Regions from separate parts of the Mesorhizobium sp. NZP2298 genome, predicted to be linked through region 1. Evidence: predicted binding sites of a transcription regulator. Region 1 holds the regulator's gene; each other region holds the start of a gene.
The links. Region 1 encodes PhoB, which activates phosphate uptake and scavenging genes when phosphate is short. Its sites were predicted from a motif close to TGTCATNNANCTGTCAT; they were not measured.
Positions count from the first base shown of each region.

Region 1 (3,279 bases):
TGAGCGCAGCGTCACCGCCTTCATCGGCCCTTCCGGCTGCGGAAAGTCGACGCTGCTGCGCGTCTTCAACCGCATCTACGAGCTCTACCCCAAGCAGACCGCCGAGGGCCAGGTGCTGCTCGACGGCCAGAACATTCTCGACCGCTCGCAGGACCTCAACCTGCTGCGCACCAAGATCGGCATGGTGTTCCAGAAGCCGACGCCCTTCCCGATGTCGATCTACGAGAACATCGCCTTCGGCGTCAGGCTCTATGAGAAGATCAGCAAGGCCGAGATGGACGGTCGTGTCGAGCAGGCGCTGAAGCGCGCCGCTTTGTGGACCGAGGTCAAGGACAAGCTCAATGCCAGCGGCCTCAGCCTGTCGGGCGGCCAGCAGCAGCGGCTGTGCATCGCCCGCACGGTGGCGGTGAAGCCGGAGGTCATCCTGCTCGATGAGCCGGCCTCCGCGCTCGATCCGCTGTCGACCGCCAAGATCGAGGAACTGATCGACGAGCTGCAGGCCGACTACACGATCGTCATCGTCACCCACAACATGCAGCAGGCGGCGCGCGTCTCGAAGCAGACCGCCTTCATGTATCTGGGCGAACTGGTCGAGTTCGACCGCACCGAGAAGATCTTCACGTCGCCTCGCGAGAAGCGCACGCAAGACTACATCACCGGCCGCTTCGGCTGATCGCACGCATTACGAGGACCAGGATCATGGCCGAACACACAGTCGCAGCCTTCGACGAGGATCTCGGACAGATCAGCAGGCTGATCAGCGACATGGGCGATCTCGCCGGCTCGATGGTCGGCGGCGCCACCAAGGCGCTGCTGAATTCCGACAACGCGCTGGCACAGCGCGTGGTCTCCGACGACGCCATCATGGATGCGCGCCAGCGCGAACTCGACGATCGCGCCATCACGCTGATCGCCAAGCGCCAGCCGATGGCAGACGATCTGCGCCATGTCGTCGGGTCGATCCGCATGGCTGGCGACCTCGAACGCATTGGCGACCTTGCCAAGAACATCGCCAAGCGCGTCGGCACCGTCGGTCTCACCGCAACGCCGCGCGACCTGTCGCATTCCATCGACGCCATGGCGCAGCTGGTGCTGATCCAGGTGCAGGGCGTGATCGAGGAGTATGCGGCGCGCGATGCCGCCGCGCTTGCGAAGCTGCGCGCCGACGACGAACGCATCGACGTCAAATACACCTCGGTGTTCCGCGAGCTGCTGACCTACATGATGGAGGATCCGCGCAACATCACCGCTTGCACGCATCTGTTGTTCTGCGCCAAGAATCTCGAACGCATCGGCGACCATGTGACCAACATCGCCGAGAACGCGTACTATGTCCTGACCGGCACGCAACTGCCCGCCAACCGCCCCAAACAGGACGAGACGGCGATGTCGGCGCCGGCGGCTTGAGCGTTGGAGCGGTTCATCGTTTCGCGGAAACGCCGAACCGCTCTATCTCTTTGTTTCACGCAATTCAGGATGGAAAACCGTTACATATTTTTCCCGGGATTGCTTTAGAGGTGACCAGTCAATGATCGCACCACGCATCATGGTGGTGGAGGACGAGGAGCCGCTCGGCGTGCTCCTCCGCTACAATCTGGAATCGGAAGGCTATCAGGTCGAGGTGGTAACCCGCGGCGATGAAGCCGAAATCCGGCTGCAGGAAAACGTGCCCGATCTTCTGGTGCTCGACTGGATGGTGCCGGCGGTGTCCGGTATCGAACTCTGTCGCCGGCTAAGAATGCGGCCCGAGACCGAACGGCTGCCGATCATCATGCTGACGGCGCGCGGCGAGGAGAGCGACCGCGTGCGTGGCCTTTCGACCGGTGCCGACGATTATCTGGTCAAGCCGTTCTCGACGCCGGAATTCATGGCGCGCGTCAAGGCGCTGCTGCGCCGCGCCAAGCCCGAAGTGCTGTCCAGCGTGCTCAAGGTCGGCGACATCGTGCTCGACCGTGAATCGCATCGGGTCTACCGCAAGAAGAGCGAGATCCGGCTCGGGCCGACCGAATTCCGCCTTCTGGAATTCATGATGCGCCATCCCGGCCGCGTGTTCTCGCGCAGCCAGTTGCTCGACAATGTCTGGGGTGAGACGATTTATATCGACGAACGCACCGTGGACGTGCATGTCGGCCGCCTGCGCAAGGCGGTCAACAATGGCCGCATGCCCGACGTCATCCGCACCATCCGTGGGGCAGGCTACGCGATCCGCGAGGATTAAAGGAGCGCTCAGCCGGCGCGAGTGCGAAAGATAATAACGGCAAACATCAATACGCCCGCGAAAACCAGCAAAGATGATGCCGCGACAACGGAAGTCCACGCGGCGACTTTCCACTGTCTCCTGCGTCGGCGTCGCTCCGATCACACGGCATGGATGTCGCGATTGCCGAAGCCGTCAATGGTTTGGGACGCTCAGTCAAGCGGTTGAGACGCGCAGTCACGGCGCCCGGCCGTGCCTTTCCGGAAGTCCAGGGCGTTCCGCGCGGGTTTCAGGCAACGCTCTTTCCAGCACTCCCTCTTGCCTGCGCGCCCGGCGCGAAGATCTCCTGATCGACGAAGGTCAGTGCGCGCATGGCGCAGCCCTCGCGGATCAGGGGGAGTTCGTTCGGTTCGGTGTCGAACGAAATCGATTTCGAGTGCTGGCCGCCGGCGGTCTGAGCAATCGCCTCGCGCAATGCCGGCTCGATCAGGTCGAAGGCGGCGGCGCTGACGCCGACCATGGCCACGGGTGCGGGATCGATCAGCGCGAACAGGCTGCCGAGGCCATAACCCAGTGCTTCGCCGGCCTTGCGATAGGCTTCGCGCTCGGGCCCGGCCCGTTCCCGTGCCGTCGTCGCCAGTGCCCGCATCTGCGTGTCGCTGACGTCGGCGACCGGTTCGGTGTCCTCGCCAAGCTGCCTGGCATTGCGCCAGATGGCGTAGTTGCCGGCATAGGCCTCGACGCAGCCGCGCCGCCCGCAGCGGCAGAGTGCGCCGCCTGGCCGATGGATCATGTGGCCGAACTCGCCACCCGACGAATGGGTGCCGGTGAACAGCTCGCCCTTCAGCACCAGGCCCATGCCGATGCCGTGCGACAAAAGGATGGCGATGAAGTCGTCGCGGTAGCGTTCGGGGTCGCGCCAGCGCAGCGCCACCGCCATCATGTTGCAGTCGTTCTCCATGGTGGCCGGGATGCCGAACTCGGCTTCCAGTATGTCGGCGAAGGCGATGTCGGTCTGCGGTGTGATCGGCGACCACAGCATGGCCCTGGCCTTGGTGTCGGTTATGCCCTGGATCGCCAGT
Region 1 covers NZ_CP033365.1:1,516,222-1,519,500, forward strand. Annotated here, with positions in the region: gene pstB (phosphate ABC transporter ATP-binding protein PstB) at 1-673, shown strand, start outside; gene phoU (phosphate signaling complex protein PhoU) at 700-1,407, shown strand; gene phoB (phosphate regulon transcriptional regulator PhoB) at 1,529-2,218, shown strand; gene EB231_RS07375 (ROK family protein) at 2,487-3,279, opposite strand, start outside.

Region 2 (3,279 bases), 1.7 Mb from region 1:
GAAGCGCAGGATCGACGTCGTGTCATATTGCGTGTGGTCGACCGTGCCCATCTTCGCGTAGGGCGAGATGATGAAGGCCGGGACGCGGTTGCCCGGTCCCCAGCGGTCGGCCTTGGGCGGCGCGACATGATCCCAGAAGCCGCCATTCTCGTCATAGGTGACGACCACCAGCATGTGGCTCCATTGCGGGCTCTTCTCCAGATGCGCGACGAGGTCGGCCAGATGCTGGTCGCCCGATGTCACATCGGCATAACCGCTGTGCTCGTTGAGATTGCCTTGCGGCTTGTAGAAGCTGACAGAAGGCAGCTTGCCGTCATCGATCGCCTTGATGAATTCGGAGCCGTCCAGACCGCCATCCCTGAGATGCGCGGTGCGCGCGGCGGTGCCCGGCGCATAGGCGGCGAAATAGTTGAACGGCTGGTGGTGGAACTGGAAGTTCGGCACCGGCGTCGCGTTCTTGCCGTCGAGCGTTGCCTGCCAGGCGCCGGCATACCAGGCCCAGTCGATCCCCCGCAGCGAAAGGAGGTCGCCGATGGTGATGTCGTGCTGCGGCGGCAGCGTCGTCGGCTGCGCCGGATCGGCCAGCGCCTTGTCGCCACCTTCGACGGGCTTGTTGGCACTCGGCTGGTAAGGCGGCTGCATGGTGTTGACGGCATAGAAGTCGGGCGTGATGGCACCGTCATTGACGAATTTCGGCACGCCGCCAAGGGCGGAGGGCGGCGAGTTGTCGGCCACCTTCAGCGTCTTGCCATCGGCCTCGACGACGGCGATCTGTCCCTTCACCGGGCTGGTATCGGCATTGGGATAGACCGGAGCGCAGGCGCAGGCGAGCTGGAAATGGTTGAGGAAGGAGCCGCCAAAGGCGCCCTGGAAGAAATTGTCGGCCAGCACGTATTTCTTCGCCACCGCCCACATCGGCAGGCCGGAACCGTCATAATGGCCCATGACGAGACCGCCGGAATCGGCCCAGGCGGCGAACTTGTCATTCTTGCCGCCGTCGATCTGCATCTGCTCCTGGTAGAAGCGGTGCCAGAGGTCGCGCGTGACGACGGAGGCCTTCTCGTTGAAGCCGTTGGCGTCGTCGATGGCGAAGCTGGCGTTGCTGAGATGCGCCGACTGCGCCTCGGTCACAACAGGCGTCACGCCCTTGGCGGTCAGCCCGCCCCAGGCCGGCGGCAATTCGGCGAGCGGCTTGCCGTCGCGGTCGAGCTGGCGCGCCTGGTCGGCCGAGACATTGGCCAGCCCATTGGCGCCGGGGAAGCCGCCATAGAGATTATCGAAGCTGCGGTTCTCGGCATAGATGACGACGACCGTGTCGATCTTGTCGTAGCCGGGAGGCGCGGCGTTGGCAGCACTAGCAAACGATGCCAGGGCGGTGGAGGCCAGGAAAAGCGAATTGAAGGGCCGCATCAAGGAGTCCTCATGGCTAGGGGGGATGGCTAGAGGCGTCGTGCATGGCCGGTGGCCGCGCACGCAAAGAGCTACGTCGATGCCTTGTCACCTTTGTGACACTTGCCTCGCCCGCGAACACGGTTTCGTGAAGAGCGGGAGCAGTCATCAATCCGTTGCAGTGCGAACCTACTGCGGAATGAAATGGACCTGGAAGCGATGACGACGGGACGAGGCAGACGCCTGATGATCGCGGCCGCTGCCGCATCGTTGTTCGGCTTTGCCATCACTTTGCCGGCAACCCTTGTTCGCGCCGGAACCGGCAGCATCCATCCCGGCCCGCTGTCGCGCGCCGATGCTTTCGCGCGGGCGCGGGCGCTGACCGCGCTTGGCCGAAAAATGTTCTTCGATCCGGCGCTGTCCGCCTCGGGCAGGCAGGCCTGTTCCTCCTGCCATGACCCGCATCACGCCTTCGGCCCGGCCACGGCCGCGCCGGTCGAGATGGGCGGTCCGAACCTCGACCAACCAGGCGTGCGCGCCGTGCCGTCGCTGCGCTATCTGCAGGCGGCGCCCGCCTTCACCGAGCATTTCTACGATTCCGAGGACGAGGGGGACGAGAGCGTCGACAATGGCCCGACCGGCGGCCTGACCTGGGACGGCCGGGCCGACCATGGCAAGGACCAGGCGAAAATCCCCCTGCTCTCGCCCTTCGAGATGGCCAACAAGGACGGGGCCGCCGTCACATCAGCCTTGCGCAAGGCCGCCTATGCCGGCGAGTTCAAGGCCGCCTTCGGCGACGACGTGTTCGACCACCCGGGCGATGCCTTCGACGCCGCCGCCGAAGCGCTCGGCACGTTCGAGCAGAGCGCGCCTGACTTCTATCCCTATTCCAGCCGCTACGACGCCTTCCTCGCCGGCAAGGCGCAACTGACAGCGCGGGAACTACATGGCCGCGCGCTGTTCGAGGACGAGGCCAAGGGCAATTGCGCCAGCTGTCACCTCAGCGAACCCGCCAATGACGGCGAGCCGCCGCAATTCACCGATTTCGGCCTGATCGCCATCGCCGTGCCACGCAATGCGGCGATTCCCGCCAATGCCGATGCGGCCTATGTCGATCTCGGCCTGTGCGGCCCGCTGCGCACCGACTTCAAGGGCCGGACCGAATACTGCGGCCTGTTCAAGACGCCGACCCTGCGCAACGTCGCGCTGCGCAAGAGCTTCTTCCACAACGGCGCCTTCCACACGCTGCGCGACGCGGTCGCCTTCTACGCCAGCCGCGACACCGATCCCGGCCATTGGTACCCCAGAAACGCCGATGGTACGGTCCGGCAATATGATGATCTGCCAAAGGCTTACTGGCCGAACTTGAATCAGGATCCGCCCTTCAACGGCAAAAAGCCCGGCGACAAGCCGGCGCTCAACGACGCCGAGATCGACGACATCGTCGCTTTTCTCGGCACGCTCACCGACGCCGATCAGCAGGCTGGGACAGTGCCAGCGAATTGAACCCTTGCTAGCTCCGCCAGGCCGCCAGATCGGCCAGGATCCGTGCCTTCAGCGCGGGGTCGGCGTAGCTCGCCTGCACCGATGTCGCGGCGAGCTGGCGAATGGTTTCCTCGTCCCAGGCAAAGGCCTCGGCGCAAGCGGCGTAGGATGCTTCAAGCGTGGTATCGAGCAGCGCCGGATCGTCGGTGTTGATCGAGACCGGGACACCGGCCTTGCGCAGGGCGTCGAGCGGATGTTGCGCAAGCGAGGGATAAACGCCGAGCGCCAGATTGGAGACCGGACAGATGCCGAGCGGAATCTGCCTTTGCGCCAGCAAGTCGACAAGGTCCGGTTCCTCGATCGCCCGCACGCCGTGGTCGATGCGGTCGGCACCCAGCAGTTCGA
Region 2 covers NZ_CP033365.1:3,239,804-3,243,082, reverse strand. Annotated here, with positions in the region: gene EB231_RS15680 (acid phosphatase) at 1-1,410, opposite strand, end outside; gene EB231_RS15675 (cytochrome-c peroxidase) at 1,609-2,895, shown strand; gene add (adenosine deaminase) at 2,903-3,279, opposite strand, start outside.
Region 2: a site for PhoB is predicted at 1,553-1,569, ahead of EB231_RS15680 (acid phosphatase). Genes of this name have one in related genera too.

Region 3 (3,279 bases), 610 kb from region 1:
GCGCAGCCTGTCGGAGATCGGAGGCTTCGAGATCGTCGGCGAAGGTGCGACGGCGCAGGACGCTGAACGCATCGCCTCGACGGTGCAGCCCGACATATTGCTGCTCGACATCTCCATGCCAGGCGGCGGCCTGGCCGCGGTTGCAAGCATCCTTGCCAACCACCCCGCCCAGAAGATCGTCATGCTGACCGTTTCGGAGGCCAATGCCGATGTCACCAAGGCCCTGAATGCCGGGGTGCAAGGCTATATCCTCAAGGGTGTCGGATCGCGCGCACTCGCCGACATCCTGCGCAACGTCACGGCCGGCGAGAGCTATCTTTCGCCGACGCTGTCGGCGCGGCTGCTGTCCGATCTCCAGTCCCCGCAGCCTGCAAATGGCGAAGCGGACCGGCTGCGGCAACTGACCGAGCGACAGACGGAAATCCTGCGGTTGGTGGCGGAGGGGCTCAGCAACAAGGAGGTTGCCTTGCGCCTGGAGCTGCAGGAGAAGACGGTCAAGCACCACATGACCGGCGTGCTGTCGAAACTCAACGTGCGAAACCGCACCGAGGCGGCCCTCATGATGCGTGAGTTGCGCGACCGAGACAGGAACCGCGCGTAGGCCATCGCGGAACCGCGCGACAGCCGGACAAGAGGAGGTCACCTCCGCCGGGGGCGGCGGAGGTGACGTGTGAAGCTGGTCGTTGCCTGTTGACCGGCCTCACAAGGCCTTGAGACGCCTGACATCGGCGGGCGTGGCCCGACGGTCGATGATCGTGCGGCCGAGCGCGTCGCGCATCCTGAAACGACCGTTCTCGATCTTTTCCGTCATGCCGTTAGGGTGCTCGACCGAGATCTTGCTGCCGTCCACGCTGACCTTGTCGCCGGTTGTGGCGTTGACATGGCTGGTGCCGCTGCTGCTTTGGCCGGCGCCCGATCCCGAGTCGCCGCCACCGTCATCACCGCCATCTGTTCCGGAATTGCCGCCGTTTCCATTTCCGTTGCCGCTATCGCCGCCGCTGTTGCCGCTATTGCCATTTCCGTTGCTGCTATTGCCGCCGCTGTTGCCGCTGCTGCCGGCGCTTCCATTTCCGTTGCCGCTGTTGCCACCGCCGTTGCTGCCACCGTTACCGTTACCGTTGCCGTTGTTGCCACCGCCATTGCCGCCCTTGGCGGCCTGTGCGGTGGCGGCATCGATTCCGGGGGCGGAGCCGTGCAGCGCGATTCGATAGGGAGCAATGGTCAACGGCAAAGCAGCCGCAGTGACGAGCGCCAGCCGGCAACAACGGGCCGTGATCGATCCGTTCATCCTGATCTCCGTCGATTGAGCCGGCGCGCCCACCCCAACGTTGCAACCAGCAACATCGCCGAAAGATGTATTGACCGGAAGCGACCTCCGACCGTTGCGTTTGTCCTCCAGGACCTTTGGAAGCGCAAGACTGGACCAAAGTCCGATGTCATGGATGACAACTGCCTCGCGCGGAGCCTCAGAGCAGGTATGATGTCACGAAAATGTGATCAGCCGGCTGTAGTGGTCGAAAGGCGACAAAAGCTCCAGCCACTCCAAAGCCAGAGGCCCCCATGACCGAACATCGTTCTCCCGACGCCCGATTCCGCACCAGCCTGCTCGAGGAAAACGAAGGACCGGCCATCAACCCGACCGGCAACCGCACCATGGGCGAGATCATCGCCGCGCGGTTCTCGCGCCGGGGGTTCCTGAAGGGATCGCTCGCCGTCTCGGCGATCGCCGCCACGGTCAGCCCGCTGGCCATGATCGCCGCGGACGATGCGCGCGCCGCGGAAGGCTCGGCCTTCAAGTTCGACGAGCTCCAGGCCGGCATCGACGACAAGCATCATGTCGCGCCGGGCTATGACGCCGACGTGCTGTTGCGCTGGGGCGATCCGCTGTTTGCCGATTCGCCGGAGTTCGACCCAACGAAGCAGTCGGCTGAGGCGCAGGCCAGGCAGTTCGGCTACAACAACGACTATGTCGGCTACATCCCGATCGACGGCTCGGCCGAGCACGGCCTGCTCGTGGTCAACCACGAATACACCAACTCGCATCTGATGTTCCCCGGCATCGTTTCGATCGTCGAGAAGGACGGGAAGAAGAAGGCCGAGGTCGCCCCGCTCTCGAAGGAGCAGGTCGATGTCGAAATGGCGGCGCATGGCGGCACCATCGTCGAGATCCGCAAGGAGGGCGGCAAATGGCAGGTGGTGCGCGACGGCAAGCTCAACCGCCGCATCACCTCCACCACCGAAATGGTGTTGTCGGGCCCGGTCGCCGGCCATGACCGCGTCAAGACCAATGCCGACGTGTCCGGCACCAAGGTGTTCGGCACCATCAACAATTGCGCCGGCGGCGTCACGCCATGGGGCACCTACGTGATGGCCGAGGAGAACATCCATGGCTATTTCTCCGGCGAACTGCCCGAGGGCCACAAGGAAGCCGCCAACTACAAGCGTCTCGGCATTCCCGAAGGCGCCTATGAATGGGGCGCGCATTACGACCGCTTCAACCTCGCCAAGGAGCCCAACGAACCCAATCGCTTCGGCTGGATCGTCGAGGTCGACGTCAACGATCCGACCTCTACGCCGAGGAAGCGCACCGCCATGGGCCGCTTCAAGCATGAGGGCGCCGAATCGATCGTCGCCAAGGACGGCCGCGTCGTCTTCTATCTCGGCGACGACGAGCGCTTCGACTATGTCTACAAGTTCGTCACCAAGGGCACCTTCAACCCCAACGACCATGCCGCCAACAAGGACCTGCTCGACGAAGGCACACTGCATGTCGCCAAATTCGCCGAGGATGGCACGGTGGACTGGCTGCCGATCGTCTTTGGTCAAGGCCCGCTGACGGCCGAGAACGGCTTCGCCAGCCAGGCCGACGTGCTGATCGAGACACGGCGCGCCGCCGATCTGCTCGGCGCCACCAAGATGGACCGGCCCGAGGACATCCAGCCCAATGGTGTCAACGGCAAGGTCTATGTCATGCTGACCAACAATTCCAAGCGCAAGGCCGACCAGGTCGATGCCGCCAACCCGCGCGCCGAGAATGCCTTCGGCCACATCATCGAGATCACCGAGACCGACGGCGATTTCACGGCCGCCAAGGGCAAATGGGAAGTGCTGCTGAAATGCGGCGATCCTTCCGTCGCGGATGTCGGTGCCACCTTCTCGACGGCGACGACGGCCAATGGCTGGTTCGGCATGCCCGACAATTGCGCGGTCGATTCGGCCGGACGCCTGTGGGTCGCCACCGACGGCCAGGGCCCGAAAGCCACCGGGCGCACCGACGGC
Region 3 covers NZ_CP033365.1:904,035-907,313, forward strand. Annotated here, with positions in the region: gene EB231_RS04270 (response regulator) at 1-601, shown strand, start outside; gene EB231_RS04275 (hypothetical protein) at 701-1,288, opposite strand; gene EB231_RS04280 (PhoX family protein) at 1,561-3,279, shown strand, end outside.
Region 3: a site for PhoB is predicted at 1,482-1,498, ahead of EB231_RS04280 (PhoX family protein). Genes of this name have one in related genera too.